DNA from 3 places in the Thermohahella caldifontis genome. Region 2 is predicted to be linked to each of the others. Evidence: predicted binding sites of a transcription regulator. Region 2 holds the regulator's gene; each other region holds the start of a gene.
The links. Region 2 encodes FNR, which switches genes on or off when oxygen is low (the NO sensors DNR and NnrR bind a similar motif). Its sites were predicted from a motif close to TTGATNTANATCAA; they were not measured.

Region 1: AAIA72_RS15575 (polyhydroxyalkanoic acid system family protein) is a predicted target of FNR. The motif match lies at 5,204-5,217, and genes of this name have one in related genera.
Region 3: ccoN (cytochrome-c oxidase, cbb3-type subunit I) is a predicted target of FNR. The motif match lies at 2,540-2,553, and genes of this name have one in related genera.

What each region holds. Positions count from the first base shown of each region.
Region 1 is NZ_CP154858.1:3,201,380-3,211,212, forward strand. It holds gene tatC (twin-arginine translocase subunit TatC) at 1-678, opposite strand, end outside; gene tatB (Sec-independent protein translocase protein TatB) at 671-985, opposite strand; gene tatA (Sec-independent protein translocase subunit TatA) at 989-1,237, opposite strand; gene AAIA72_RS15550 (phosphoribosyl-ATP diphosphatase) at 1,350-1,688, opposite strand; gene hisI (phosphoribosyl-AMP cyclohydrolase) at 1,678-2,085, opposite strand; gene ubiB (ubiquinone biosynthesis regulatory protein kinase UbiB) at 2,078-3,727, opposite strand; gene AAIA72_RS15565 (SCP2 domain-containing protein) at 3,724-4,332, opposite strand; gene ubiE (bifunctional demethylmenaquinone methyltransferase/2-methoxy-6-polyprenyl-1,4-benzoquinol methylase UbiE) at 4,334-5,080, opposite strand; gene AAIA72_RS15575 (polyhydroxyalkanoic acid system family protein) at 5,219-5,503, shown strand; gene AAIA72_RS15580 (hypothetical protein) at 5,463-6,263, opposite strand; gene AAIA72_RS15585 (alpha/beta hydrolase) at 6,324-7,247, opposite strand; gene AAIA72_RS15590 (wax ester/triacylglycerol synthase family O-acyltransferase) at 7,511-8,950, shown strand; gene AAIA72_RS15595 (hypothetical protein) at 9,052-9,833, shown strand, end outside.
Region 2 is NZ_CP154858.1:1,514,428-1,524,260, forward strand. It holds gene dnaB (replicative DNA helicase) at 1-252, shown strand, start outside; gene alr (alanine racemase) at 249-1,319, shown strand; gene AAIA72_RS07440 (hypothetical protein) at 1,326-1,688, opposite strand; gene AAIA72_RS07445 (sugar nucleotide-binding protein) at 1,817-2,668, shown strand; gene fnr (fumarate/nitrate reduction transcriptional regulator Fnr) at 2,674-3,420, opposite strand; gene AAIA72_RS07455 (hypothetical protein) at 3,507-4,454, opposite strand; gene AAIA72_RS07460 (lysophospholipid acyltransferase family protein) at 4,634-5,353, shown strand; tRNA gene AAIA72_RS07465 (tRNA-Met) at 5,545-5,621, opposite strand; gene AAIA72_RS07470 (ISNCY family transposase) at 5,756-7,066, shown strand; gene AAIA72_RS07475 (YchE family NAAT transporter) at 7,172-7,807, opposite strand; gene AAIA72_RS07480 (helix-hairpin-helix domain-containing protein) at 8,035-8,709, shown strand; gene AAIA72_RS07485 (YceI family protein) at 8,882-9,457, opposite strand; gene AAIA72_RS07490 (cytochrome b) at 9,517-9,833, opposite strand, start outside.
Region 3 is NZ_CP154858.1:1,078,355-1,088,187, forward strand. It holds gene AAIA72_RS05225 (methyl-accepting chemotaxis protein) at 1-1,088, shown strand, start outside; gene AAIA72_RS05230 (alpha/beta family hydrolase) at 1,018-1,695, opposite strand; gene AAIA72_RS05235 (helix-turn-helix domain-containing protein) at 1,781-2,500, shown strand; gene ccoN (cytochrome-c oxidase, cbb3-type subunit I) at 2,761-4,188, shown strand; gene ccoO (cytochrome-c oxidase, cbb3-type subunit II) at 4,202-4,810, shown strand; gene AAIA72_RS05250 (cbb3-type cytochrome oxidase subunit 3) at 4,816-4,992, shown strand; gene ccoP (cytochrome-c oxidase, cbb3-type subunit III) at 4,994-5,887, shown strand; gene ccoG (cytochrome c oxidase accessory protein CcoG) at 5,973-7,394, shown strand; gene AAIA72_RS05265 (FixH family protein) at 7,394-7,909, shown strand; gene AAIA72_RS05270 (heavy metal translocating P-type ATPase) at 7,906-9,833, shown strand, end outside.

The sequences.
Region 1 (9,833 bases), 1.7 Mb from region 2:
CATCCACATGGGGACGGCCAGCAGCGTCTGGGAAATGACATCGGGGGGCGTCAGCAGCATGCCGACCACAAAGCAGGTCACGATCACGTAGGGCCGCTTTTCCCGCAGGGAAGAGACGCTGGTGACGCCGGCCAGCACCAGCAGGATGGTGGCGATGGGAATCTCGAAGGCCACACCGAAGGCGAAGAACAGCTTGAGGACGAAGTCCAGATAGCTGCTGATGTCGGTCATCATGGTGACCCCTTCGGGGCTCGTTGCCGAGAAGAATGCAAAGGCAATGGGGAACACCACAAAGTACGCAAAGGCGCCGCCGAGGTAAAACAGAATGACGCTGGTGACCAGCAGGGGGATGGCGATCTTCTTTTCATGCTGGTACAGACCCGGCGCAATGAAAGCCCAGATCTGGTAGAGAATGTACGGGATGCAGACGAATATGGAGGCTACCAGCGTCAGTTTGAACGGTGTCAGGAAGGGCGAGGCTACCTGGGTGGCGATCATGGTGGCGCCTTCGGGCAGGGTCTCGCGCAAGGGCTTTGAAATCCAGGCGTACAGATCGTTGGAGAAATAGTACAGTGGCCCGAAGACAATCAGCACCGACAGCACGGCCCGCAGCAGGCGGTCGCGCAGTTCGATCAGATGCTCGATGAGCGGAAGTTCCTGGTTGACGTCTTCAGTCATGTTCGCGCTTGGTGGTTGTTGACGGTTCGGTCAAATGTTCATACTGCTTGGCTTCCTGCAGGGCCTCGTCCACCGTGGACTGGATTTTTTCCAGGCCCAGTGTGTCGCCTTCTTCCTTGAGCTTTTTACGCAGTTCGTCGGCCTTGATCTGCCGGTCCAGTTCTTCCGAGAAGCTGGAGACCATGCGCCGGATCCGGCCGACCCACAGGCCTACAGTGCGCACCGCCCCGGGCAGGCGCTCGGGGCCCAGCACGAGCAGGCCCACCAAGGCGACGAGCAGCAGCTCGGTGAAGCCGATATCGAACATGGATCAGGCAGATTTCTGATTGTCTGGTGTGCTGTCCGCTGTTTTTTCAGCCGGCTGTGCGGCATCAGCTTCAGCCTGCTTCTGGGCTTCAAGCGCCTTGGCCTGTTCCTTTTCACCCTCGCTCACGGCTTCCTTGAAGCCCTTGATGGCGCCGCCCAGATCGCTGCCGATGTTGCGCAGTTTCTTGGTGCCGAACAGCAGCATGACGATGACCAGAATAATGAGAAGTTGCCAGATCGAGATACCACCCATGTGCTTAGCCTCCTGACGGTTTACGTCAATTGTACCTGATTTTGTGCCGGAAAGATGCACGCCTCTGGTCTGGCATTATGCGTAACATTCAACGACGCCGGGTTGACGGGCATCAAGGGTTTTTTGATCTTTGTGCCTTTTCTTCCAGTCCGGACAGGCCAAACCGGCGTGCCAGTTCCTGAAGAATGTCATCCGGTGACAGTCCCAGATGGCTCAGCATGACCATGGAATGGAACCAGAGGTCTGCGGTTTCATAGATCACGTCCTTCATGTCACCACTGTGCTCCGCATCCTTGGCGGCCAGCAGGGTCTCGGTACACTCCTCGCCCACCTTTTCGAGAATCTTGTTGAGCCCCTTGTGATACAGGGAGGCGACGTAGGAGCTGTCCGGATCTGCCGCCTTGCGGGCTTCCAGCACGGCGTGCAGTTCGGCAAGAATGTCAGTGGCCATGATTGTCTCCGTAGATATCCTCGGGGTTCTTGACGGGGGCGTGGGCCTCTACCCACTGGTCGCCATGCCGCTCCAGAAAGAAGCAGTTGCGACGGCCCGTATGGCAGGCGATGCCGCCCACCTGTTCCACTTTCATGAGTACCGTGTCCGCATCACAGTCCAGATACAGGGCGTGGACCTTCTGCACATGGCCCGAGCTTTCGCCCTTGCGCCATAGCGCCTGACGTGACCGGGACCAATAGACGGCCGTGCCGCTGCGCAGGGTTTCTTCCAGGGCGTCCCGGTTCATCCAGGCCAGCATGAGGACGTCACCGGTATGGACGTCTTGGGCAATGGCGGGGATGAGGCCGTCTGCATTGAAGCGGACCGTGCTCAGATCGGGCAGCGTTTCAGTCATGGGATTTCTCCGGTTTGAACAGTAGCCAGCCGCCGGCCAGCGCGGTGATCCAGGGCAGTTCTGCCGGGAGGGTCCAGGGCAGGGCGGGACCACTCAACAGCCAGGCGGTTGCGGCCAGCAGGGTGCCCGCCTGCCAGAGACGACGCTGCTGCCGGCGCTGGGCGGCGGCCTGACGCACCTGAGCCTGTTCGGTGCGGACGGCTTGCTGGACCAGGGTGTCCAGGTGGCGGGCCTGATTGAGTGCATCCCAGATGGCCTGAGGCAGCTCCGGTGTGGCGTGGAGCCAGTCCGGCAGCTTGCGGTTGACCTGCTCCAGCAGTCCCTTGGGCGCGATACGCTCGCGCATCCATCTTTCCAGGAATGGCTGGGCGGTTTGCCAGAGATCCAGGTCCGGGTAGAGCTGGCGGCCCAGGCCTTCCACGTTCAGCAGGGTCTTTTGCAGTAGCACGAGCTGCGGCTGGACCTCCATGTTGAACCGGCGTGCGGTCTGGAACAGTCTCAGCAGGAAATAGCCGAAGGAGATGTCCTTCAGCGGCTTTTCGAAGATGGGCTCGCAGACGGTACGGATGGCGGACTCGAACTCCCGGACCCGTGTCTCGGGGGGAACCCAGCCGGATTCCACGTGCAGCTGGGCAACCTGGCGGTAGTCTCTGCGGAAGAAGGCGAGCAGGTTGCGGGCCAGGTAGTTCAGGTCGTCGTCATCCAGGGTGCCGACGATGCCGCAGTCGATGGCGATGTAGCGGGGGCGCTCGGGAAGGGTGGCATCTACAAAGATGTTGCCGGGATGCATGTCGGCATGGAAGAAACTGTCCCGGAAGACCTGGGTGAAGAAGATTTCAACACCCCGCTCCGCAAGCACCTTCATGTCGACCCCGCGGGCCCGGAGGGCGGTCACATCAGAAATGGGGATACCGTGGATGCGCTCCATGACCAGCACCTGCGGCCGGGTATAGTCCCAGTAAATGCGCGGCAGGTAGATGAGGTCGGACTGTTCGAAATTGCGGCGGATCTGGCTGGTGTTGGCGGCTTCACGCTGCATGTCGAGCTCATCCATGATGGTGTGGTGGTAGTCGTCCACCACCTCCACCGGATGCAGCCGGGGCCCTTCTTCCCAGTAGCGTTCAATCAGGCGGGCCACGCTGCGCATCAGGCGAATGTCCTTTTCGATGACGCTGGCGATGCCGGGGCGGATGACCTTGACCACGACTTCTTCCCCGGAGTGCAGGCGGGCCGGGTGAACCTGTGCCACGGAGGCGGATGCCATGGGGGTGCGTCCGAACTCGGCAAAGATCTCGTCCACCGGGCGCTTCAGGGCGCGTTCGATGATCTGCACGGCGCTTTCCGGATCGAAAGGTGGCACCCGGTCCTGCAGTTGTGCCAGTTCCCGGGCCAGATCGTCAGGCAGCAGATCCAGCCGGGTGGAGAGGATCTGACCGAACTTGACGTAGATGGGGCCCAGTTCGATCAGTGCCCGGCGCAACCGTTCGCCACGGGGCATGTCCGGCGCCGGCATCAAGGACCAGGGGCCGAGCCGTACCAGCACGCGGGCCCAGAGGGGAAGGTGCTGGCGCGGTATGAAGGTGTCCAGCCGGTAGCGCGTGATGACAATCAGGATGCGGATCAGGCGGCGCAGGCTTTTCACGCTTTGCGGTCCTTCAGCCGGGCTTCGATGGCAGCGATTCGCGCTTCCAGTTCGTCAGTGCGGCTGGCCAGGGCATGGGCATCCCGCTCCAGGGCGTTGACAGCCTCCGGATGAGGTACCAGCCCACTGTCGTTCAGCAGGTACTCGCGCACATCTTCGAGAAACTGGCGTTTTACCTGTCGCAGCAATCGGGTGCCTTCGTTGAACAGGGGGGCCAGAAACTCTGCCGGGGTCTTGCCGGTCAGGCGGGCCAGCAGGGGCTGCAGATCCGGCTCTTCGATCTGGAAGATACCGTGCAGTGCCTGGAACAGATCTTCCGGGCCTTCCCATGCCGGCGGTTCTCCCGGCTGACCGGTGAGGAAGCGGATCAGGGTGAGCGGCGTGCCCTTCAGGGTGCCATCGGCGTCGTCCGCTGCAGCCAGCACCCGCAGGGGGCGGCCGGGTTGCAGCCATAGGGCATCGGGGAGCGGGCGCACTTCGATGCGGATCAGCCGGCCCTCCAGTGCATGCAGCCTGGCGTAGACACCCAGATCCAGTTCCGCCAGACGGTTGAGGAGGTTTTCCAGGGCGATGGCCGTGGCCGTGCGGGTGGTATCCAGACTCATCTCAGGGCTTGACTCCTGTGTGCAGGGCAACAATGCCGCCGGTCAGGTTGGTGTAGTCGCAACGGACGAAGCCTGCCGCTTCCACCATGCCCTTGAGGGTTTCCTGATCCGGGTGCATGCGGATGCTTTCCGCCAGATACTGGTAGCTGTCCCGGTCATTGGCCACCAGCTCACCCATCACCGGCAGCACCTTGAAGGAATATTCGTCATAGATCCGGGACAGGGTTTCGCTGGTGGGCTTGGAAAATTCCAGCACCAGCAGCCGTCCGCCCGGTTTCAGGATCCGGCACATTTCGGCCAGCGCCTTGTCCTTGCGGGTGACGTTGCGCAGACCGAAGGCAATGGAGACGATGTCGAAATGATTGCTCTTGAACGGCAGGGCTTCGGCGTTGGCCTGTACATACTCGACTCGGCCGTAGCCCTTGTTGATCAGGCGGTCACGGCCCATCTGCAGCATGGATTCATTGATGTCCGAGAGAATGACCTGACCCGTGGGGCCAACGCGGTCGGAAAACATCATGGTCAGGTCACCGGTTCCGCCGGCGATATCCAGTACCTTCTGTCCCGGGCGTACGCCGCTGCGGTCAATGGTATAGCGCTTCCAGAGCCGGTGAATGCCTGCGGACATGAGGTCGTTCATGAGGTCGTACTTGCCCGCAACGGAGTGGAACACGCGGGCCACATGCTTTTCCTTTTCCTGTACGGGAACCTTTCTGAAGCCGAAATCTATGGTCTGGTCGTCGCTCATGCCGAATCCGTTGCGCTGGTGAAATCAGGGGCACATTCTAGCGTCCCTTGCCGGTGGATGCACCTGTACGGTATTCCCCGACGGGGAAATGGCCTCATTTTTGGTATACTGCGCGGCCAGTCCATGATGGAGGTCAAGGTGTCTGTCATTCAAATTCAGCGTTCACACCAGCTCAGCCAGAAAGAGGCGCATGCCCTGGCCGACGAGCTGGCGCGTGATCTGGCGGAGCGGTTCGGTGTCCGTTGGCACTGGCGGGGCGACACGCTGGAATTCAGCGGTCGGGGCGTAAAGGGGTCACTGGCCCTGCCCGAGGGGCGGCTCAGTCTGATCATGGAGCTGGGACTGATGTTCCGGCCTTTCCGCAGCCGGGTGGAGCAGTCCATCAACCGGCATCTGGATGAAGCTCTGGGGCCTGAAGTCTGATCCCCGAATCGGGCGCATGCGGGCGCTGCGGCCAGTCCGGTGCCGGATCGCACTCGAACAGGTGCACCATGATGGCGGTTTCGCGGCGCTGAATTTCATCGAGCAGCACGGGGACGTTCTGCAAGGTCGAGAAAGCCTCGAATCCGCGCTGCAGAAACTGATGCAGCTCGCCCAGGCCCTTGCTTTCCGCCAGCCCGCGTGTGGCACTCAGGGTCCAGCGCAGGACGTGTGAGTGGACATAGCGTTCCAGGGCCACCCCGGCATCATGGATGAGTCTGAGCTGCTGTTCCCGCAAGGGCCGGTTGTCACAGGCGCGATAGGCCTGTGCCCAGGTCAGCGCGTCCAGGGCGTCGATGCCGGTTTCGGCGGTCAGCCGGGACAGCAGATCCAGGTCCAGCTTTTGCGTGAGGTGGTTCAGTTCCACCAGGTCGGCCACCAGATCCAGTACGGCGTCGGGTAACAGTTTGACCATCTTGGGAAACACCCGTTCCAGATCCGCATCCCGCTGGCTGAAATCCTTCGGTGCATAGAGTTCGTCAATCAGAAAGTGCAGGGCGGTGTGATAGGCCGGATCCGAATAGAGATCCCGGTGGGTCGTTTTCAGGCGTTCAATCTGCCATGCGCTCAGTGCGGGCAGATCCGGATAGCAGGGATGGCTGATCTTGTCCTGGCGGAAGTGATGGTAGGCCACCAGCACCCGTTGCAGCCGGTGAGCCGCTTCCGTTCGGGGAGATACATCCAGCAGTTTTTCCAGTGACATGCGCCCGTCTCCTTGTTGGCCGGGCGCATGATAGCAGATCTGATCGTCCGGGAAAGCGGATCAGGCCACATCTGCCACCGGAACCTGGTCCAGCGGCGGCACCCATTCCAGTGAGTCCAGGGTAATGAAGTGGCTTTGCGCCTGTGTTTCCACGATGCGCCAGGTGTTCGGGGACTGTTCCGCACTGGCCAGCATGGCGCCGCGATCCAGAATCCGGTCCACCTTGGGAATCAGGAAGGTACCGTGCTCGATGGGCGTGTACAGTTCCGGGCCGTGTTGCTCCATCCAGTCCAGAATGTTCTCGATGTTCCGGACAATGGTCAGGTGATCCCGGGTCGCGGTGAACAGCTTGTCCAGCAGGACGCGCTTGCGCGGGTTCATCTTGCCGAAGAAGGTCTGGCCATAGACGTTGGAGGGGGAACTGTTGACCAGGCGCACCACCCAGGGCCACATGCCGTGGCTGACGGGCTCCAGCAGGGCGGTGACCAGCGGATGCAGCTTGCCCTGAGGCAATACGGGGGCTTCCAGCACCACATCCACATTGCGGAACAGCTCCGGCCGCTGCCGGATGGCGTCCAGGATGACGGCGCCACCCCGGGAATGACCATGCACGCGAATCCGGCGTGTGGTGGGCAGATGTTCGAGTGCCTGCGTGAGGATGGCGGCATCGTATTCGATGGTCGCCACGGCGTACTTGATTTCCCGCTCCCAGGGTGCCGGTTCGGGTACCGGGCCACTGACCGGAATGTGGTAGTTGGAGCAGGTGAGCAGAATCAGTTCCGTATCCGGGGCCTGATAGGTCTGTGTAAAGTAGCAGTGGTTCTCGAGAAATCCGTGAACGCCAATGACGGTGTGTTCCGCCTCGGCACTGTGGTTGCGGACGGACACCGCGCCCTGGCCGACGGTATATACCCGGCCGGAGAACATTTCGCGGTAGGTTTGCGGTATGGGCCGCAACAGCTTGCGAGCGTGTGCCGCTTTCATCTGAGATCCTCCACAGTCTGGCCGAAGCCATTTATTCTTGTACTGTTCTCTAACTTGTAACGCATTTTTGACGGGGGCGCCATCTTTGATCGTGTCATTTTGTGGATTGCGTCGTGAATTGCGACCAAAGTCCAAAGGCGCTCGCCGGCCCGCACAGGGCCTCACATTTACCAGTATAAGATGAAACTGGTACGCGTGTGTTAATTTTTGTAAGAGGGAGAACTGGTGCATAATGGGGTGACGGCAATGGTGCAGGACAAGGCATGACGGAACAGGCGTGGGAACCGGTCAACGGGGCGGATGCGGTCTGGCTGCGGCTGGAACGTGCGGACAACCCCATGGTCATCACGGCAATGGCGGTGACGGATCCCATGCGCCCCGCCGATTTGCGCCGCCTGATACGGGAACGGTTTCTCACCGTCGAACGGTTTGGCTGGACGCCTGTCAACCACTCCGGCATCTGGCTCTGGGAGCCGGATGCGGAATTTGACCTGGATTTTCACGTGCGCCACGTGGCGTTGCCCGGCGCTGCCGACGATGCGGCGCTGGCCACGCTGGTCGGTGATCTCATGAGTCAGCCGCTGGCGGAAAATCATCCGCTCTGGCAGTTTGTGCTGATCGACGGCTACGGTGACCGGTCCGTGATTGTCATGCGCGTGCACCACTGTTACGCCGATGGCCTGTCACTGGCGGCCCTTTTCGGCGCCATGTCCGATGATGCGCCCAACGTGCGGCCGCTCGCGCCACGCCGCGCAGCGGAAACGCGACCCGACCCCGGGCTGGCGGTTCGCTACCACGGCATCCGCGACACACTGCGCCGGGCGCTGGAGCGCATCACGTCCATCAGTGGTGAGTGGAGCGAGAAGGCCGCACGGCTGATGGCGCTGGCAGACAACGGACAATCACCGGGGCAGGTGGCGGCAGCCGTTCTGGCAGAGGTTGCCCAACTGCTGGCCCTGCCGCCCGAATCGCCCTCACCGTTGACCGGACAGCGTCTCAGTCCGCTCAAGCGGGTGGCCTGGTCAGATACGATTCCCCTGACTGAACTGAAACGCACGGCCCGTGCGCTGGGCGGTACGGTCAATGATGTGCTGCTGGGCGGGGTATCCGCCGGGCTGGCGGACTGGATCGGCAGCCGGGGTGATGAGGCGCCTTCGCGCCTGACGGCGGCCATGCCGGTCAACCTGCGGCCGCTGGAAACGGCCGAAGCACGGGCCAGTCTGCTGGAAATGGGCAATCATTTCGGGCTGGCGCTGGTGCCGCTGGCTCTGAATGCTGCCAACCCTCTGGAGCGGCTGTACCGGGTGCGGTACGAGGCGGAGCGGTTGAAACGGTCCTGGCAGCCGGCACTCGCGCACATCATGATGAGCATCATCGGCCTGATGCCGGGGCTGCGGGATGCGGCACTGGATCTGATCGGTCAGCGGGCATCGCTGGTGTTGTCCAATGTGCCGGGTGCGCCTCGCCCCCGCTATCTCATGGGCCGAAAGGTGCATGACGTCATGTTCTGGGTGCCTCAGGTGGGCCGGATCTGCACGGGGATTTCTCTCATCAGCTACTGTGGAGGGCTGCGCCTGGGGGTGGTGACCGACCGCAATCACGTGCCGGAACCGGCCCTGCTGCTGGGTCACATGTCGCAGGCCCTGTCCCGATACGGCGTCCTTGCCAGTGACGGCTGGCAGCCTGCGCGGGTCTCACGCTGACCTCCGAGTGCCGAATTGCCAAACCCGTCAAGGTAACCTTGGGTTCCAGACTCTAGTATTGCAGTCTGTAATCCCTGTTTACGGAATGTGACGGACAGATCATGCGTAGCAAAGTGTGGAATACCGCCTCGCGGTGGGTCATGGTGGGCCTGATGGCGAGTCTTGCCGCCTGCACCGAGACACCAGAGTTCAAGGATCGGGAGTTTGTACCCCTCAGTTTTGATCTGGAAGGTTACTTCAATGCCTCCGAAGCCGACTTTTCCAGGGCGGAAGGTCAGTGGGGGCAGCTGATTGTTTCGGTCACGGGAAAGGCCAGCCTGCTCAATCTGCTTCGGGATGATACCGATGCAGACGGGAACGTCACCTACGAAGCCACGACTGCCGGCATGGAAATCCGTGGCGAGACCGGACAGGGCGATTTCAAGGATCGCCGCAACAGCTATGCCAAGGGGATGTACGATACCACTGCCAGCGTGGTGTCCTGGCTGGATCTGAACAAGATACGCTGGAAACTCTTTGCCAGGCAGCTGACTCCCGATGCCGCCACTGAAGGCACCGGTGACGGCACGGAGGCGGTCAGAAAGATGATGGCCGGTGAGTATCATTGCCTGACCTGGAGCCGGGAAGATGCCAGCCAGGAGGGTGTGGACATGTACCTGAGCCAGTTCTTTCTTGACGGAACCCGTGTCGACCAGTTCATTTCGGGATCCCCGGCGGGGCGGTCATCAGGTGCCGCAGCCTACCAGTATGAAGTGACGGCCGAGGGCAGGCTGACGCTGACCAATGATATGCTGAAGCAGGCGCAGCAAGCGGCCGAGGCGAAACTGGCGGCCATGGACGAGTGCAAGCCCGAGGGCGGCGGAACAGGGCTGAACGAGCGTTG
Region 2 (9,833 bases):
CAGCGCCCCAACAAGCGTCCGGTCAACTCGGATCTGCGGGAATCCGGCGCCATCGAGCAGGATGCCGACGTCATCATTTTCATTTACCGGGACGAGGTCTACCACGAAGACTCGCCCGACAAGGGAATTGCCGAGATCATCATCGGCAAGCAGCGGAACGGTCCCATCGGCACTGTTCGCCTTGCCTTCCAGGGACGCTATACGCGCTTCGAGGATCTCGCGCCCGAGTATGCGGGAGCGAACTACGAGTGAGACCGCTCATCGCCCGGATCGACACCCAGGCCCTGCGCCACAACATGCAGCGTCTCCGGGGCATAGCCGGCACGGCCCGGCTGATGACATTGCTCAAGGCCAATGCCTACGGACATGATCTGGTGCTGGTGGCACGCGCCCTGGCAGATCTCAACGAACGGCTTGCCGTCGCCTGCCTGGATGAAGCTGTTGCATTGCGTAATGCCGGCATCCGGACGCCCGTACTGATACTTCAGGGCCCCTACTCGCCGGATGAATGGGACGAGGGCCTTCACTTGGGCAAGGTGGAATGGGTCATCCACCATCCCTCCCAGTGGGACTGGATCAGAACCGCAACCGGTAGCGCCATCTGGCTCAAGTTCAACACCGGCATGGGCCGCCTGGGCCTGCCTGCATCGGAAGTCAGAACCTGGCTGGATGCCCTGCAAAACAGCCACCACCAGTTGCGCGGCATCATGACCCACTATGCCTGCGCCGACGAACCCGAAGGCGAACACTGGCACAATCAGCACGCCACGGTCAGCCGGCTGGCCGAAGCACTGCCCGGGGCACTGGACTTCAGCGCCTCCAATTCCGCCGCCCTGTTCAACGGCATTCATCCCCGTGAAACCTGGGCACGACCCGGCATCAGTCTCTACGGCGCCTCCCCTTATGCGGATCGCAGCGCCGAAGCGCTCGGGCTGAAACCGGTCATGACGCTGATCAGCCAGGTGATTGCGGTCAACCGGATACGAAAGGGCGAAACCGTCGGCTACGGCGCCACCTGGACCGCGCCGCGTGACAGCCGGATTGCGGTGGTCGCTGCCGGATACGGAGACGGCTATCCGCGCCATGCCCGAACCGGCACGCCTGTCCGGGTTGCCGGCCACAGGGTACCCCTTGTGGGGCGGGTCTCCATGGATATGCTGACTGTGGATGTGACCGATTATCCGGATGTGGACGTCGGCGCCCCCGTCGAACTCTGGGGGCCCGGTCTGAGCGTGGACGAAGTCGCACGCCATGCCGACACCATCAGCTACACCCTGACGACCGGCCTGACCGCCAGGGTGCCTCGCCAGGCTGTCTGAAGCCGATCAGGCGGCCTTTGCCTCCTCGGCCTCGAACAGAATCTCCTCGATAAAGCCCGTGATGGCCACCAGCTGCTCTTCCGTCAGCCGGTGCAACACCTTCCTGATGACCATGCGAATGCCCTTCTGGGTGCTCGAAAGCCCCATCTGAGCGATCTTCATGGTCATGCTGCCGGCATTGACGCGACGCAGGGGCTCCATGAAATAAAACTCCATGCCCGACACCGTCATGTCCATGATGACCTCGTACATGAGGTCCACGTGCTGGGATGCCGGCTGATCATAGCGCACGCGATGGATCAGCTGTGCCGCGCGGTCCATGATGGGTTGCGGAACCGGTGCCGCGATATGAGATTGACTCTTGATCATCTTCTTCCTCATTGCAGGTGGATGCCGCTTCGGATGGCGGACTTACCATGGCTACGTTATGATTATGCCAGATCTCCGCCCCTTGCGGTGGTACACATGTCCCATTTGAATTCAGAGAGGAACCTTTTTTGACGGTCATCGTGACAGGCAGTGAAACCGCAATGGGCACCGCCATTCTGCGGCGCCTGATGGACAAGGGCATCGCCGTGCACCCGATTCTTTCGGGAGACTGCCACCTCCTCCACTCCAGACCGCTGAGCCATGCCAGACTACTGATACATGCTGCCCGCTTTGCCTGCCTGCAAACCTGCGCAGAAGCCCCCCAGGCCAGCCATGCCATGCTGGGTGCCATGGAGCAGGTCACACAATGGGGACTGGACACCGAAAGCCCGGTACTGGCGCTGTCCAGCTGCCTGATACTGAAGAGCCAGCCCCCGGAAAGACTTACCAGCCGAAGCCCCGTGGCGCCCCTCACGCCTCTGACACAGAGCCTGGCCGATTGTGAACGCTACCTCATGACCCGACACCCCCAGAGCATCGTTCTGCGTCTGGGTTGGCGGCTGACCTCCAACCGCGACGGCTGGCTGCACCGGATACTGACAACCCTCAGCGCACATGAACCGGTTCCGGCCCCCGAAGACAGCCGCTGCTCCCCCGTGTGCGAAGACGATGTCGCCCGCGTGGTCACCGCCATGACGCAGCAGATTCTCTGTGGTGCCCAATGCTGGGATGTCTATCATTACGGTGGCGTGGAAGATGTCAGTGTGCGGGAACTGGTCCGCTACATACAGGAAACGGCCCATATTGAAGGAACGCTGAACTTTGTGCAGAACACGGAAAACAGCCCCAGGCTGCCAGCCTGGTCACATACCAGCAGCAAGAAACTCAGGGATGATTTCGGCATACAAGCCAGACCCTGGCGCAGGGATCTGGGCGCACAGGTGGAACGGGTTCTCCGGCACCTGAATGCGCAGACCTGATTCTCTCAGGCCCGCTCACAGCTTGTCGCGTGGGAGACGACTTCCTTCAACCCCTCGAGGTCATGAATGGTCACATCGCGACCCTTCACATCCATCAGCCCCATCTTCGAGAACCGGGTCAGCAGACGACTGACGGTTTCCACCGCCAGGCCGAGATAGTTGCCCAGATCAGCCCGGGGCATGGGCAGACGGAACTGATACGGCGACAGATGACGCCGCTCATGACGCTTGCTCAGGGCAATGAACATGGACGCCAGTCGCTCCTCTGCCGAGTTCCGTGACAGCATGACGGCCAGCTGGCGACTGCCGCGAATCTCCTGACTCATGAGCTGAAAGAAATGGTGCTGCAGGGAAGGAATCTGCCCGGCCAGCTCCTCGAGCTTGTTCAGCGGTATCTCGCACACACTGCTGCGCTCCAGCGCAATCGCACAGGAGGTATAGCGATCCATGGTCACCGAATCCAGGCCCAGCACTTCACCCGGCAGGTAGAAGCCGGTAATCTGCTCCTCGCCGTCTTCGCTGACGGTATAGGTCTTGATGGAACCACTCTTGACGGCGTAACAGGAGCGGAAGGGTTCATCCTGATAGAATATGTGCTCGCCACGATCCACAACGCGCCCCTGATGAATCACCTCGTTCAGGCGATCCATTTCCTCGACCGACACGGCAATCGGCATGCAGAGCTTGCCGAGGCTGCAATGCGTACAATCGTTGGTCAGCACATCCGGTGCTGAAGCGATCCGTTGACCCATCCGCCATCCCTCCCAGAAAAGCTGAACATGAAATGCTTGCAATGTGGGCAGTGTACACCAAAAAGACTGGGAGGTTAAAGGCGGAATTATCTCTCAATGGGTAGATTTTTGCCCCCATGCCCGGATAACGGCAGCCGACCGGAATCCAGCGCTTCATAGTAGTGATCCAGACGCACCGTGTTCTGCCAGAACCCTTCGGCCGCGGCGGAAATTCCCCCCAACCCCAGGCCGCAGAGCGCGTCCACTTCAGGGAGTCCGGATGACCGCACGAAAAACCCCGGCACCGTTTCTCTGAAACCACCCAGAAGGCTGCGACAGGCTTCCAGATCACTTTCCACGAACACGGATGCCGGCATGCACAGCCTCAAAAGGGAATCCAGATCCCGCGCGGATTCGACACGAAAGTGCAGCCGTTCGAATCCCAGACTCCCGGCAAGACTGATGCACTGCTGCAAGGTGGCGTGGGCCCAGTGCTCGCCGTCCACAAAGTTGAAACAGAGGTCGGTGAACCCGAGGCCACTGAGCAACGGCAACACACCGTCTTCGGGCGGCGGCCCGCCCAGCTCCACCGAGCGGGCCGCGGGCCCCTCCGCGGATACCCCCAGCTTCCGGTTCAGACTGTACATGAGCTTGGTCAGCTCCAGCGGACACAGCAACCGAACCAGATCGGCCACCCAGTGCATGCCTGCAACCCGACCGGCCAGCAGGGGGCGGTAGAGATCAATTTCCCGAACCACGTAACTGACATACCGGCACCGGGCGCGGACATCCGCATGGCTGCTGAAGGGCATGCTCTCCATTCGCGGCACGGTCAGTGTCAGCAATACCCGGTGCTGCGCCAGCGCATCCACCTGCACACTCGGCAACGGCTCCGCACGATGCAGCCAGCCGACTGCCCCGGGATACAGCAGCGCAGTCCAGCTCGTCGTGGCCGGCCAGGAAAGTCCTTTCATGTCATGGGGCATCGTATTCGCTACCTGGGAGGGCCTGAATATCTCCACCGGATTCACGGATATTACCTTTGCCTGAATCATCGTCCAGCCTCCTTCTGCGGGCAGATCAGATATTCAGGCAGGTTCAGTATACGAAGCCCCCGCCCCTTCCATGTTGACGCCGGTCAATGCGCATGGCAAAAAAGTCGGATTGATCCGGAAAGGTTTGACCTGTTAGGCTTGCGCTCCCCGCTCGGAATTCGTCACAAAGGAGAAACGGGTTGCCCTGGATTCGCGGTGTCCTGTTCTATGCCCTGTACGGGCCCGGTATGGTGGTGTACACCACCCTGTTCCTGGTGCTCGGTCCCCTGCTCACCGCCCGGAGCAGGCACGCCCTCGCCCAAAGACTGGCCGGCGCCATCCTGACGACCGCTCGCACCGTTGCCGGCATACGCTACCGGATCCATGGCCGGGAAAACCTGCCGGACACACCCTGCGTGGTTTGCGCCAACCATGAAAGCGCCTGGGAAACCTACCTGCTGGGCTGGCTGATACAGCCCCAGTCGGCCGTACTCAAGAAGGAACTGCTCGCCATACCGTTCTACGGCTGGGCCGTGCGTCACCTGGCCCCCATTGCCATCGACCGCAATCGGCCGACGACCGCCATCAAACAACTGCTGCGCCAAGGCTCCGAGGCGCTCAAGGCCGGCCGCTGGGTGGTCATCTATCCTGAAGGCACCCGCGTGCGGCCGGGTGAAACCGTGCGCTACAACAAGGGCGCCGCGTCGCTGGCGATCCGCAATGGCGTGCCCATCGTTCCGGTCGCCCACAATGCCGGTGACTGCTGGCCACGCGGCACGGTCGCCAAATATCCGGGTACGGTCCAGGTGGTGCTGGGCCCGCCCATCCCGACCCAGGGACGCCGGCCGGATGATGTGATGGCAGATGTGGAAAGCTGGATCCGTAAAACCCGCAACGGTCTCAGTGCCCGGCCATCCTGAGTTGCCGGTCGGTATCAGGCGGGTCATTCGGACGGACAACCCTCACGACAGGTGCACGCCGCAACAGACGTCCCCGCGCCGAATGCCCCCTGAATTCCGGGCCCGCCACAACGTGATGCAAAGAGAGACAAAAGACGCAAACGGAAATAAAAAAGGCCGCCGGTATTCAGGCAGCCTTTCCAAGGAAGACATGGTAGCAAGGGGCGGATTTGAACCGCCGACCCCAGCATTATGAGTGCTGTGCTCTAACCAACTGAGCTACCTTGCCACGCTTTCGAGGCGCGTATTCTCAGGATTTTGGGCGCGCCTGTCAACCCCTTCAGAAATTTTTGTTAGCCCAAAGCTGTAATGTCCCCTTCTCGCAATTCTAAAATGTCCCCTTTTGGGATACAGGAGGGGGCAATGGCAGAGGAGACCATTGCAATGACGCAAAAAGCGATCGATCGGCTGGCAATCATTCAGCAGGTGACCGCAAAACAGCTTCGGCAACAGGAAGCTGCCCGGCAGCTTGGGCTGAGTGTCCGGCAAGTTAAGCGTCTGGTCGCCCGCTTTCGTCAGAAGGGGCCGTCAGGACTGGTTTCCGGCCATCTCGGTAAACGCCCGGGCAATGCAATTCCCGGGGCCGTGCGCAAGGAAGTACTCTCTCTGGTTCGCACACGCTACCCTGATTTCGGACCAACGCTTGCCTGTGAAAAACTCACCGCACTGCATGGATACAAGCTGTCAGCCGAGACCCTCCGACAGTGGATGATCGCTGACGGACTCTGGAAACCCGGAAAACGCAAGGCCGCCCGGATTCACCAGCGACGTCCCAGACGGCCCTGTCGCGGCGAGCTGATTCAGATTGACGGCTCACCACATGACTGGTTTGAAGGGCGCGGCCCGCGCTGCACCCTGATCGTGTTCATTGATGACGCCACCAGTGAACTGATGGCATTACGCTTCGCCCCGGCCGAGACCACCTGGGCTTACCTGCAGACACTGCAAGGCTATCTGGCCGAGCACGGCCGCCCCGCTGCTTTGTATTCCGACAAGCACAGCATCTTCCGGGTAAACCAACCCGAGCGCGAAGGTGAGCTGACCCAGTTCACCCGGGCTCTCAAAACGCTGGATATCGAGCCCATTCATGCCAATACCCCTCAGGCCAAGGGGCGTGTCGAGCGTGCCAACCAGACGCTTCAGGACCGCCTCGTCAAGGAGTTGCGTCTTGCGGGCATCTCGGACATTGAGACCGCCAATGCCTGGCTGCCGGGCTTTATGCGCGATTTCAACGCACGCTTTGCCAAACCCGCCCAGAACGCCACGGATGCTCACCGCCCCGTTCTGCACACACCAGAGGAGCTGGCGCTCATCCTGTGCCTGCACAACCACCGAAAGCTCTCAAAGAACCTGACCTTTCAGTTCAGGAACCGGGAATACCAGCTCACCGGCTATGGAAAGGGCTATCGGCTCCGGGGCGCCCGGATCACCATCTGTGAAGCACAGGATGGCCATGTGACGGTGCTCCACAAAGGGCATCAACTGGATTGGCAAATCCTGAGCGAAGGCGAGCCCCCGGTCCCTTTGGATGACGAGAAAAGCCTCCACCAACGTGTCGACAAGGCGAGAGCCAGACAAAAGGCATCCTCAGGCAGAAAGCCCGCGCCGGACCATCCATGGCGACGTTCTCCGGTTGGTAAAGCGGCCTCCGGCAGGCAGTCGGTAACCTCCTGAAACAGGATACCCAAAGGGGACACTTTAGCTTTGGTAAAAAGGGGACATTTTAGAATTGGGTTGACACCCCTTCAGAAATTTTTTTCACAACCGTTCCGGCCCCCGTCAGCCTGCCAGAACGGGGAACAGCCCCTTGAGTCCGTTGGCGATGATCTCGACCGCGATGGCCGCCAGTATCAGACCCATGATACGCGTGCAGATATTGATCCCCGTGGATCCCAGTCGCCGGACAATCAGCGGCGACATGTTCAGCACGGTCCAGATGACCGCACAGAGGGCCGCGATGCAAAGCGCAATCAGCAGGATGTGTCCGGCACCGTGCCCCCGGTTGGCGGCCAGAATGACCGTACTGATGGCACCGGGCCCGGCTAGCAGAGGCATGGCCAACGGCACGACCGAGATGGACTCGCGCCCCGCCGACTCATCCACCTCCTCCTCCGTCTGCTTCACGGGACTGTTGCGGGCATGCAGCATGGAAATGGCCATCAGCAGCACCAGAATGCCACCACCCACGCGAAAGGAATTGATCGTGATGCCGAAAAAAGTCAGCAGCAATTCACCGGACATGGCAGCCAACAGAAGGATCACGCCCACAGCCAGCGCTGCCTGATGAATCGTGTCACGCCGCTGCGCCGGTGTATCCCGGGCCGTGAGGCTGATGAATACGGGAACCGCACCGAACGGGTTCACGATGGCGATCAGACCCACCAGAATCTTGATGTACTCGCTGAACTCCAGCACCTGTTTCCCTCCCAGGATGTGTGGCGCGCATTGTTCCAGATCGGAATGGACATTGCCATGCGCATTTGCACGGGTGTGTGAAACCGGCTGCCTCCTGCCGGCTGAATAACGTCGCGATTGAGGAGAATGATTGACACCTTTCGGATCCCGCTCCGGAAATTAGGTTGTTTATTCAACGATTCTCCCTTAGGTTGGACACATCCCTAATCACCCGGCGGAGTCAAACCATGGGCAAGAAAGCAAAAGACCTGATCAAGAAGAACCTGGAAAAGGTAACGGATACTGTCTCCAAGGAAGTCAGCAAGGCGCAGGAGCAGTTCAATGCCATGCTGAACGACCTGCTCAGGCAGGCCGAGTCACTGCAGGCACAGGTAACCGAACCCTTCCGCAAGATGATCAAGGACATGGAAGAGCTGCGGGAAAAGGAACTCCAGCGCCTGCAGTCCGAATACCAGCGCATGCTGGAAGAGCTGCAGAATGTACAGCAGCAGTTCCTGGAGCGCCTGGGCCTGGCACGCCCCAAGGCTGACGAGCCTGCCAAAACCTCGGACAAGGTTCAGCCGGCCGCAGCAGAAAAACCGGCCGCACCCGCCGAAACGACGAAACCGGCAACGCAGGGCGCGTCCCGCTCCGGCAAGACAGCAGCACCCAAGGCATCCGGCACCCGGAAGCCGGCTCCGGCCAAGGCGGCGCCGCGCAAGAAGAAGGTAGATATTGACGACCTGACTCAGCTGACAGGCGTCGGTCCGGCCACTGCAAAAAAGATGAACGCCGCCGGCATTCACTCTCTGAAGCAGATCGCCAACCCGAGCGAGGACGACAAGGCCATCCTGGCGCAGTTCTCCAATGTCCGTCACCATGAAAAGTGGCAGGCAGAGGCCCGGGCGCTGCTCAACGGCTGAAAGCACTGATCCGGGGCAACCCCCGCGAAAGCCCCGCCTTCTCACCGAGGGCGGGGCTTTTTTTGCGGAAATACCCGGGCCGACTCATTAGGCCTCACAAAGGCTGGCAGGGCAGCCCTGTCGGCGATGCCGGGCCGCAATCACATTCGGGCAACCCGATCTCCGCCCGCAATTACTTGCGGACACCTTCCAGAGACAGGTACAACTCCACCGTTTCAGAGGCCGGTCCGAGATACTTGGGAATACCGAAATCCTTCAGGCGAAACGACGTGCGACCTTCAAAGCCCTGGCGATAGCCACCCCAGGGATCCTCGCCCCCGCCAATCCGGTGTGCGTCAATCACGATCTCCCGCGTCACGCCACGCAGAGTCAGGTTACCGACGATACGGGCTTCATCCGCATTCACAGCCTCCACGCGGGTGCTGACAAAGCGGGCACCGGGATACTTCTCGACAAACAGGAAGTCCTCGCTGCGCAAGTGCTTGTCACGCTCGGCGTGATTGCTGTTGACGCTGGACGTGTCAATGGTGACGTCCACCTTGCTGGCCCCGGGATTGGCCGGGTCGTAGTCGAAGGTGCCTTCAAAGCGGTCAAAGCGCCCCAGCAGCCAGCTGTAGCCAAGATGGCTGATCTTGAACTGGACGAATGCATGCTGGCCCTGCGTGTCGATCACGTAGGTGGCCGAGGTGGCCAGCGTACTCAGACCGAGCAACAGTGCGCCCAGGGTGAAGCGGAAAAGGCTGATCATGTGGTTTTCTCCTTGCTCTGTGATGGATGAGTGTAAAACAATGAAGTGAAGAAACCGTCTCAGACGGGCCGGCCAAACATGCGGCGCAACGTCGCGTCCCGGTCCACCAGCGTATGCTTGAGCGCACCGGCCACATGCAGAATGAGCAACCCGATCAACAGCCAGCCCAGCCAACGGTGGACATCACCCGCCCGGTCGGCCTGGGTCTGGCCCAGTGACAGAAGGGACGGCAGTTCCAGTACCCCGAACACATCCACCGGGTGACCCTCGGCGGTTGAAATCAGATAGCCGCTGATGATCATCAGCAGCGGAATCAGGTACAGCGCCAGATGGACCGCATGGCTGTGGCATTGCTCCCAGCGTTTCCAGCCCGCCA
Region 3 (9,833 bases), 440 kb from region 2:
CCCAACAGCAGCACCGTCTGCAGGTCTGGCAGGATCAGTCCCGGCCGCCTCACCCGCTGCGCCTGAAAAACCGGATCGCCCACACCCTGCTTGCATTCAGCCCTGCCCTCCTCGCCTCATTTCTTGTCAGCGTCATCCCGCCGCCCTGGACCTGGCCGGCTGCACTTCTGCCTGCACTGGGACTGGCATTCGGCGTCGCCGGTTATCTGAGCCGGCCGGCACGCATTCTGAGGGAGACAGTGCTGAAATCCGGTGCTTCCGATATGGCTACTTATTTCGCTGTCGGCAGACTCGGCCCCACTGCCGAATTGCTCGCCCGTTTCCGCCATGAACAACAATGGATGAAGCGGCTGACTGCTGCCTGCAGACACCAGACTGCTCACTGCACATCCCTGCTGAGCACCTGCGAGCAGGAGAAAAGCGCCCTCGAGGACGAACTCCGGTCTCTGAGGGAGAAGCTCCGGACATACGAAGACACCTTTCGAGAGATCCTTGCCAATCTGCACGCAGAGACCGGTGAATGTGCTGTCACCGAGAACCCGATACCCAATCTCTCCATCGCGGATCATGAAGAAGTCATTCTCGGCGATCTCTCCCGGCTGAACGACGGGCTGACTGCAATCCTTGCTGCACAACATGAAACCCGGGAACAGACGCTGGCACTGATCCGCAACATTGGCGAAATCGCTGCCCAGATCAATCTGATCGCACTGAATGCAGCCATCGAAGCTGCCCGTGCCGGAGATGCCGGGCGCGGCTTTGCCGTGGTTGCAGACGAAGTGAGAGCCCTGGCGCAACGTACACAGGACACACTCACCGCGAGCCAGCTGTCCACAGATGACACCAGCCTGCACGCCGCACGGGACTGGTCTCAGCAGGTGGAACAACTCAAGGCCCGGATTTCCGTCAGCCTTGATCAATCAAGGACCGCATTGACACAGATGCAGTCCATCATCGCCACCCTCAGCACAAGCGTTGACAGGCTCGAGACCAGAGAACAGCAACTCCGTCGGCAGCTCATTCCGCTGGTTGCCAACTCCTCGCGTCCGGAGCCGGGCGCCTGGCACAGCGAAGAACAAAATCGCTGAGCGCTTTTGCCGCCGCCTCGAGATTATCCTCATGCGTACGACCCGATGACTTTCTCGGCATCAGATCGTGATTGCCATCCTCAATCCACACCAGTCCGACATTGGCAGGCAACCAGGATGCCACCGGCTCCCGGGCCGAACCAAAGGGATCCCGGGTGCCCTGGATGACCAATCCCGGAAGGCGGCATGCCGCCATATGCTCAGTACGCAACCTGTCCGGTTTGCCCGGAGGATGAAAGGGGTAACCCAGCGCTGCCCATCCACAAGGATGAACCCCGAATTCCCCCGCTGCGGCCGCAAGCAGGCTGGCCATTCGCCCGCCCATGGATTTTCCGGCGACAATCACCGGATGACCGACCGGGACAGACCGCACAGCGTCCGCAAAAGCGTTGAGCAGTTTCGGCGCCCGGTCAGGGGGTGCCTTGCAGCCTTCCGTCCTGCGCCGGGCCATATAAGGAAATTCAAATCGCAACACCGTCAGGCCCAAGTCGGAAAGCCGGCCGGCCATCGTCGTCATGAACGGACTGTCCATGGGGGCGCCGGCACCATGGGCAAGCACAACCACCGGCTGTCCATCCAGCCATTTTCCATCCTTCAACGTGAACAAAATGTGCTCCAATAGATTTTTGTCAATTCTGACATATCACAGATGTGGCAACATAACCGAAACACCTTGATCCAGGAGTCGTCAGATGGCACCCGTTTACCCCTCGAGCCAGCGCAAGATCGAATGCAGGGACTGCGCCCTGTACGAACTCTGTGAACCGGTGGCTGCCGGCCCGCAGATTCTCGACCTGATCGAACCCCGGATCCGCAAGGATATCACGCTTGATGCAGGCGAGCAGCTCACGCAGGAAGAGCAGCCCGCAGACTTTTTCTATGCGGTCACGACTGGCTCGTTCAAGCTCGTGAACCAGACCCTGTCCGGCCAGCAGGTCACCGGATTTCTCTTTCCCGGCGATCTCATTGGCCATGAGGCCCAGCACAGAGGGCAATACGGAGCCACCGCCATTGCGCTGGAACCTTCTCGCGTGTGCGGCCTGTCCATTGAAGACTTGCGCCATATTCTGGGCAATGTGCACCCCATCTATCAGCGCCTGATCAACCTCTATGCCCGCCATGCCTACCTTCAGTTCCGCCAGACCCGACTGATCATGCCCCGCACCAGCGCCGCAGGCAAACTGGGTGCCTTCCTCTTCGATCTTCATCTTCGTGCGTCCGAACGCGGTTTCGACGGCCTGCATCTGCGCCTGCCCATGAATCGTGCCGACATCGCCAGCTTTCTGGGGCTGACACAGGAAACCCTCAGCCGAGTGTTTACGCGCCTGAAACGCGACGGTGTGCTTGAGGTCAGCGCCAAGCACATCCGCATCCTGAACCTGGAAAGCCTGCAGCGTCTTGCCGCGGAATAGCCCCTGAAGCAGAGATCTGCTTCAGGATGCGATGCTGATTTGACGTACATCAAACCCGCAGGACGCAGATGCGCGATAATTGGCCAGGCAGCAGGTTCAAAGTTGACTTTGGTCAGGCAGGAAGCCTATCCTACGCGCGGCCTGAGTTCGGGCCCCGCATCCCAATAACCACAATAAATGTCAGGCTTTGAACTCTGCGCTACACTGTCGAAGAGCAGCTGGCTCACTACTTCAACCAAACCGGGTATGGAAGTCAATCGATGAACACAGCAAGTGCAACTGAAACCTACAACTACAAGGTGGTGCGTCAGTTCGCCATAATGACTGTGGTGTGGGGCATTGTCGGCATGGCCGTTGGTGTCCTCATTGCCGCTCAGCTCGTATGGCCCGAACTGAACACCCAGTATCCCTGGTTCCACTTCGGACGCCTGCGTCCTCTGCACACCAATGCGGTCATTTTTGCATTCGGTGGCTGCGCCCTCTTTGCCACGTCCTACTATGTGGTACAGCGTACCTGTCAGACCCGTCTGTTCTCGGACACGCTGGCAAGCTTCACCTTCTGGGGCTGGCAGGCCATCATTGTCGCCGCAGCCATTACGCTGCCACTGGGCCTGACCTCAGCCAAGGAGTACGCTGAGCTGGAATGGCCGATTGACATCGCCATCACCATCGTCTGGGTTGCTTACGCCATCGTATTTTTCGGCACGGTTGCCAAGCGCAAGACCAAGCATATCTACGTGGCCAACTGGTTTTATGGTGCCTTCATTCTGACGGTTGCCGTTCTGCATCTGGGTAACAGTGCTGCGCTGCCGGTTTCCGCCTGGAAGTCCTATTCCGTCTATGCAGGAGCAGTGGATGCCATGGTTCAATGGTGGTACGGACACAATGCCGTGGGCTTCTTCCTGACAGCCGGCTTCCTGGGCATGATGTACTACTTCGTTCCCAAGCAGGCCGAGCGCCCGGTTTACAGCTATCGCCTGTCCATTGTCCACTTCTGGGCCCTGATCGCCACATACATCTGGGCCGGCCCGCACCACCTGCACTACTCCGCCCTGCCTGACTGGGCACAGAGCGCCGGCATGGTCATGTCTCTCATCCTTCTCGCACCCTCCTGGGGTGGCATGATCAACGGCATGATGACCCTGTCCGGCGCCTGGCACAAGCTGCGCACGGATCCGATCCTGCGTTTCCTGGTGGTCTCCCTGTCCTTCTACGGCATGTCCACCTTTGAAGGGCCGATGATGTCCATCAAGACCGTCAACGCCCTGTCTCACGATACGGACTGGACAATCGGGCATGTTCATTCCGGCGCACTGGGTTGGGTGGCCATGGTTTCCATCGGCTCCATCTACCACCTCATCCCGCGCCTCTTCGGTCTGCGCGAAATGTACAGCGTCAGTCTCATCAATGTTCACTTCTGGCTGTCCACTATTGGTACCGTCCTGTATATCGCCTCCATGTGGGTCAACGGCATCATGCAGGGTCTGATGTGGCGCGCCGTGAATGCTGACGGCACACTGACCTACTCCTTTGTGGAAGCGCTGAAGAACAGCTACCCCGGTTACACGGTACGGGTGTTGGGTGGTGCAATCTTCCTGGCCGGCATGCTGATCATGGCCTACAACGTCTGGAAAACGGTACGCCAGCGTGACGCCATTGCAGCCGATAACGTACCTGTAGCAGCCTGAGGGAGGACACACCATGAATCATGAAGTGATTGAGAAAAAACTCCCGCTGATGATCCTGCTCACGCTGATCGTGATCAGCTTTGGTGCACTGGTCGAGATCGTGCCCCTGTTCTTCCTCAAGAGCACGACAGAGCCGGTGGAGGGGCTGAAGCCGCTGTCGGCTCTCGAGCTGGAAGGCCGGGACATTTACATCCGGGAAGGCTGCCATGTCTGCCACACCCAGATGATTCGTCCCTTCCGTGCCGAAACCGAGCGCTATGGTCACTATTCGGTAGCGGGCGAGTTCGTGTATGACCACCCGTTTCTGTGGGGCTCCAAGCGCACCGGCCCGGATCTGGCCCGGGTTGGCGGCAGGTACAGCGATGCCTGGCACCGGGCGCACCTGTATAATCCGCGTGACGTGGTACCCGAATCCAACATGCCGGCATTCCCGTGGCTGTTCCGGAACAAGCTGGATGGCAAGTACACTGCTGCCAAGATGGAAACCCTGCGCAAGCTGGGCGTGCCCTACACCGACGAGCAGATTGAAAATGCCCGTTCAGAGGTGGAAGGCAAGTACGAAATCGAAGCACTGGTGGCCTATCTGCAACAGCTGGGTACAGTCATCACCAACAAACGGTAACCGGTATGGACATCAATACACTGCGCGGCATTATCACGATCCTCGTCATGATCACCTTTATCGGGCTGGTCATCTGGGCCTGGTCCAAGCGGAACAAGGCCGACTTCGACGAGGCAGCTCAGTTGCCCTTTGCGGACGAGGAGCTGGCCGCGCGGTCCACCCAAAAAGCGGAGAACGAATAACATGAGCACGTTCTGGAGCCTGTGGATCACCGTGATCACACTGGGCGTCATCTTCGGATGCGCCTGGCTTCTCTGGGTTACACGCAAGAGCCAGAAGTTTGATTCCGAAACGGATCAGACCATGGGCCACGCGTTTGACGGTATTGAGGAATATGACAATCCACTGCCCAAGTGGTGGCTGTTCCTGTTCATTGGTACCATCGTATTTGCCCTGACCTATCTGACACTTTACCCGGGCCTGGGTAACTGGAAAGGGCTGTTGGGCTGGTCTTCCGCCGGCCAGTGGGAAAAGGAGGTTCAGGAAGCCGAAGCCAAATACGGCCCCCTGTATGCATCCTTTGCAGAAAAGCCCATCGAAGCACTGCAAAATGATGCCCAGGCGCTCGATATTGGTCGCCGCCTGTTCCTCAACAACTGCGCCGTCTGTCATGGCTCCAATGCCCGCGGCGGTCTGGGTTTCCCCAATCTGACCGACAATGACTGGCTCTATGGCGGCACGCCGGATCGCATCGTGGAAACCATCACCAACGGCCGCAATGCCATGATGCCGGCCTGGGGAGAAGTGCTCGGTGAAGACGGCGTGAAAAACGTGGCGGCTTATGTCCTGTCACTCAGCGGTCGTGAGGTGGATGCTGAACGCGCAGCCAAGGGCAAGGAAATCTTCCAGACCAACTGTGCAGCCTGCCACGGTGCAGACGGCAAAGGCAATCAGATGGTGGGTGCACCCAATCTGACCGACGATGTCTGGCTCTATGGCGGCACGGAGCAACTGGTAGAGCAGTCTATCCGCCATGGCCGTCAGGGCAAGATGCCCGCCTTCAGGGAGCGTCTGGGCGACGACAAGATCCACCTGGTCGCCGCTTACGTGTATAGCCTGAGCAGCAAGAAGCAATAAGGTATCCGGATGGGCGGCATCGCCGCCCATCTTTTGATACCATCTATTCCTATATTGTCATACTGAATATGAAAGCAGGTGCGCCATGGGCAGTAAATTTCCGGTCAAGAATGTCACTCAGGACAAGCCCGCCTCCCAAACCATTGAGCTGTATGAAAGCCGCAAGCGGATTTACCCCAAGGAAGTGAAGGGGCGCTTCCAGCGTATCCGGACCGTGACCCTCTGGATGCTGATGGCCGCCTATTTCGGATTCCTGTGGATCCCTTTTGAAGGCCAGCAGCTGATCTACTTTGATCTGCCCCACAGGCAGTTCCACCTCTTTGGCACCACATTCTGGCCCCAGGATTTCTACCTGCTGGCGTTGCTGCTCATTACCGCAGCCTTTGGCCTGTTTTTCGTGACCACGCTTTTCGGACGCATCTGGTGCGGTTACACCTGTCCGCAAACCGCCTGGACCTTCATTTTCATGTGGATCGACGAACGCGTGGAAGGCAGCCGCAACCAGCGGATCAAGCTGGATGTGGCGCCCTGGACAACCGAAAAGATCCTGAAGAAATCCGTCAAGCATGGCCTGTGGTTATTTGTCGCCTTCTGGACAGCGGTTACCTTCGTTGGCTATTTCTACCCCATCCGGGAGCTGATTCCGGATCTCTTCACACTCAACGCAGATTCCGGCTGGGCATACTTCTGGGTCTTCTTCTTTACCGCTGCGACTTACATCAATGCGGGCTGGATGCGCGAGCAGGTCTGCCTCTACATGTGCCCCTATGCCCGCTTCCAGTCCGTGATGTACGATCAGGACACCTGGGCGGTCTCCTATGACTACAACCGCGGCGAGCCACGGGGCAAGCGCAAGAAAGGTGTCGATCACAAGGCCCTGGGCCTGGGTGACTGTGTGGACTGTACCCAGTGCGTACAGGTCTGTCCCACGGGTATCGACATTCGGGATGGTCTGCAATACGAATGCATCGGCTGCGCGCTCTGTATTGACGCCTGCGATGAAATCATGGACAAGATGGGCTACCCGCGCGGCCTGATCCGTTACTCGACCGAGCACGAGCTGGAAGGCAAGCAAACACACGTTTTCCGGCTCAAGTCGGTCGGTTATGGTCTGGCCATGCTGACCATGATCGGCGCCATTATATTCCTGCTCGGACACCGTGTGCCCATTGATGCTGAGGCGATCCGCGATCGTGGTCAACTGTTCCAGACAAGTACGCGCGGTTATATTGAAAATGCCTATACACTCAAACTGGCCAACATGGATACGCATCCACACAAATTCAAAGTTGAAGTGAGCGGAATCCCGGGTGCTGAACTGGTTGGAGACTCGGTATTTGAGATCAATGCATCTTCTGTTCGAGAGATTCCTGTCACGGTAGAAGTACCACCCGAGTCACTTGAAAACAGCCGCTATGAGATTGAATTCGTCATTACTGCCGTTGACAATCCAAAACTGACAAAAGAAATTGATAGCCGCTTTATCGGCCCCACACGAGGTTATTGATGACATCTTCATCCACCACATCACGCCCATGGTACAGGGAATCCTGGGCGTGGTTTCTGATCATCATGCTCTGCTCTTCATTTGTCGTGGGCGGCATCCTGCTCTACTTCGCCGTGAACGGACAGGACTCTCTGGTCCGGGATGATTACTACAAGGCCGGCCTGGCCATCAACACGCAGCTTGAAAAAGACAAGACGGCCCGTGCACTCGGTCTGACATCCAGAATCGAATTCAAGCCGGACCAGTCCATCCGGATCTGGCTGTCCGGTACGCCGGCATTTGTTGCGCCCGAGTTCCTGAAGCTGGTACTGATCCATCCGACGCTGGCCGGCCGGGATCAGGACCTTCGTCTCATGAAACAGCCCGACGGCTCGTACCTGGGCATTCTCCACGAGCCGGTAACCGGCAAGTGGCATCTGGACCTGCGTGATCCCGAAGAGCACTGGCGACTCAAAACGGAAGCCAACCTGAGCCAGCCCACCACAATTCAACTGGATCCACCAGCCGCTCCGTGAAGTCATTCACCTGCGATCACTGTGGCGGTACCGGCACCGCCACCCCGGTGTGTGAAGCTTTCAGCGATGGTATTGAGCGGAAATTCTGCTGCCACGGCTGTGCCGCCGTTGCCCGCCTGATCCATGAGGATGGTCTGGACGCCTTCTATCGCTTCCGGGACAAACCGCTCCAACGTCCCGAACTGCTGGACGAAGGCGAACGCGCCAGCTATCAGCTCTATGCCGATCCGGACATACAGATCCGCCTGAGTCGACCGGGCTCCTCCCCGGGCACACGGGAAATTGAACTGATCATCCGCGGTATCACCTGTGCCGCATGCACGTGGCTGATTGAACAACATCTGAAAAAACTGAGCGGCGTGGAAGAGGTGTGGGTCAACGGCACCACCCACCGGGCGCTGGTTCAGTGGCATCCGGATCAGATTACGCTGGCTGACCTTCTCCTTGGTCTGCGTGCGCTGGGTTACGAAGCACTTCCCTATTCTCCCGCCGAGGCGGAAAAGCAGGCGGCTGAAAACCGCAGGCAACAGCTCTTTCGCATGGGACTCGCCGGCATCGGTGCCATGCAGAACATGATGCTGGCCGTGCCCACCTATTTTGCGCTTCAGCCAGACGAATCCTTTTACGACCTGTTCCGATGGCTGGGCCTTCTGATCACCCTCCCCGTCCTGCTTTACTCTGCCCGCCCCTTCTACGTCAATGCCCTGCGTGATCTCAGGGCACGGCATCTGACGATGGATGTGCCGGTTGCACTGGCCCTGACACTGGCCTTTGGCGCCAGCACCTGGGTACTCGTCAGCGGGGGTACCCACACCTATTTTGATTCGGTCTGCATGTTCACCTTTTTCCTGCTGGTGAGCAAAAGCATCGAGCAGGGTATCCAGCACCGGGCATTGGTCACGCTCAATGAGGTCGCACATCAGCCACCCCGGTACATTGAAGTCCTGGACAGCCCATCGCGCTGGAAAGCGGTGGATCAGCTCGTACCCGGAGACCACATCCGGGTTCCTGCCGGCGCAGCCGTCCCCGTGGATGGTGTGGCCCTGAGCGAAGGTCAGATTGATGAAGCCATGATGACCGGAGAATTCCTGCCGCGCGAGATCACCGCCGGAGAGCAAGTGCTGGCCGGAAGCCTCGTTTGCCACACGGCCCTGACGCTCGAAGTGACGCGAGAACGGGACGAATCCCAGCTTGCGGTACTGGAACAGCTGGCTGCCCGGGCACAATCGGGCAAGACCAGAATGGTGCGCATGGCTGACCGTGTGGCGGCACTGTTTGTGGGCCGGCTTCTCATTCTGACCGTCCTGGTGGGGGCGGGCTGGCTCTGGTATGACCCGACACGCGCTTTCGATGTCATCCTGTCGCTTCTGGTCATCACCTGCCCGTGTGCACTATCCCTCTCCATCCCCGCGGCACAATCGGCCGGGCTGGCCAGCCTCAGGCGTGCAGGCGTGCTGATCGTGAAACCCGACGCATTGGACCGCCTGCCTGAGATTCGGGTGGCCGCATTCGACAAGACGGGCACCCTCACCCACGGGCGTTTCAGTTGCACCGCCATACATTGCCTGGCACCGGATATTACGGAAAACATGGCGTTAAGCCATGCCGCCGCACTGGAAGCGCACAGTAGTCACCCTGTTGCCAGAGCCTTTGCCGGAGCCGGTTCGGACACTTCGCCGCCATTTGATCAAGTCCGTGTCTGGCCGTCGGCCGGCGTCGAAGGCTGGCTGGACGGTGACTGCTACCGTATTGGCTCGCCTGACTTCACACTGGATGATCCCGCCATGGTCTCCGGATACGGCGACGGGTTGCCCATAGTGCTCAGCCGCAATCGCCAGCCTCTGGCCGTGTTCGTCTTGTCGGACGCACTGCGTGACGATGCCGTGGACACCCTGGCAACGCTCAGATCCCGCCATCACCTGAA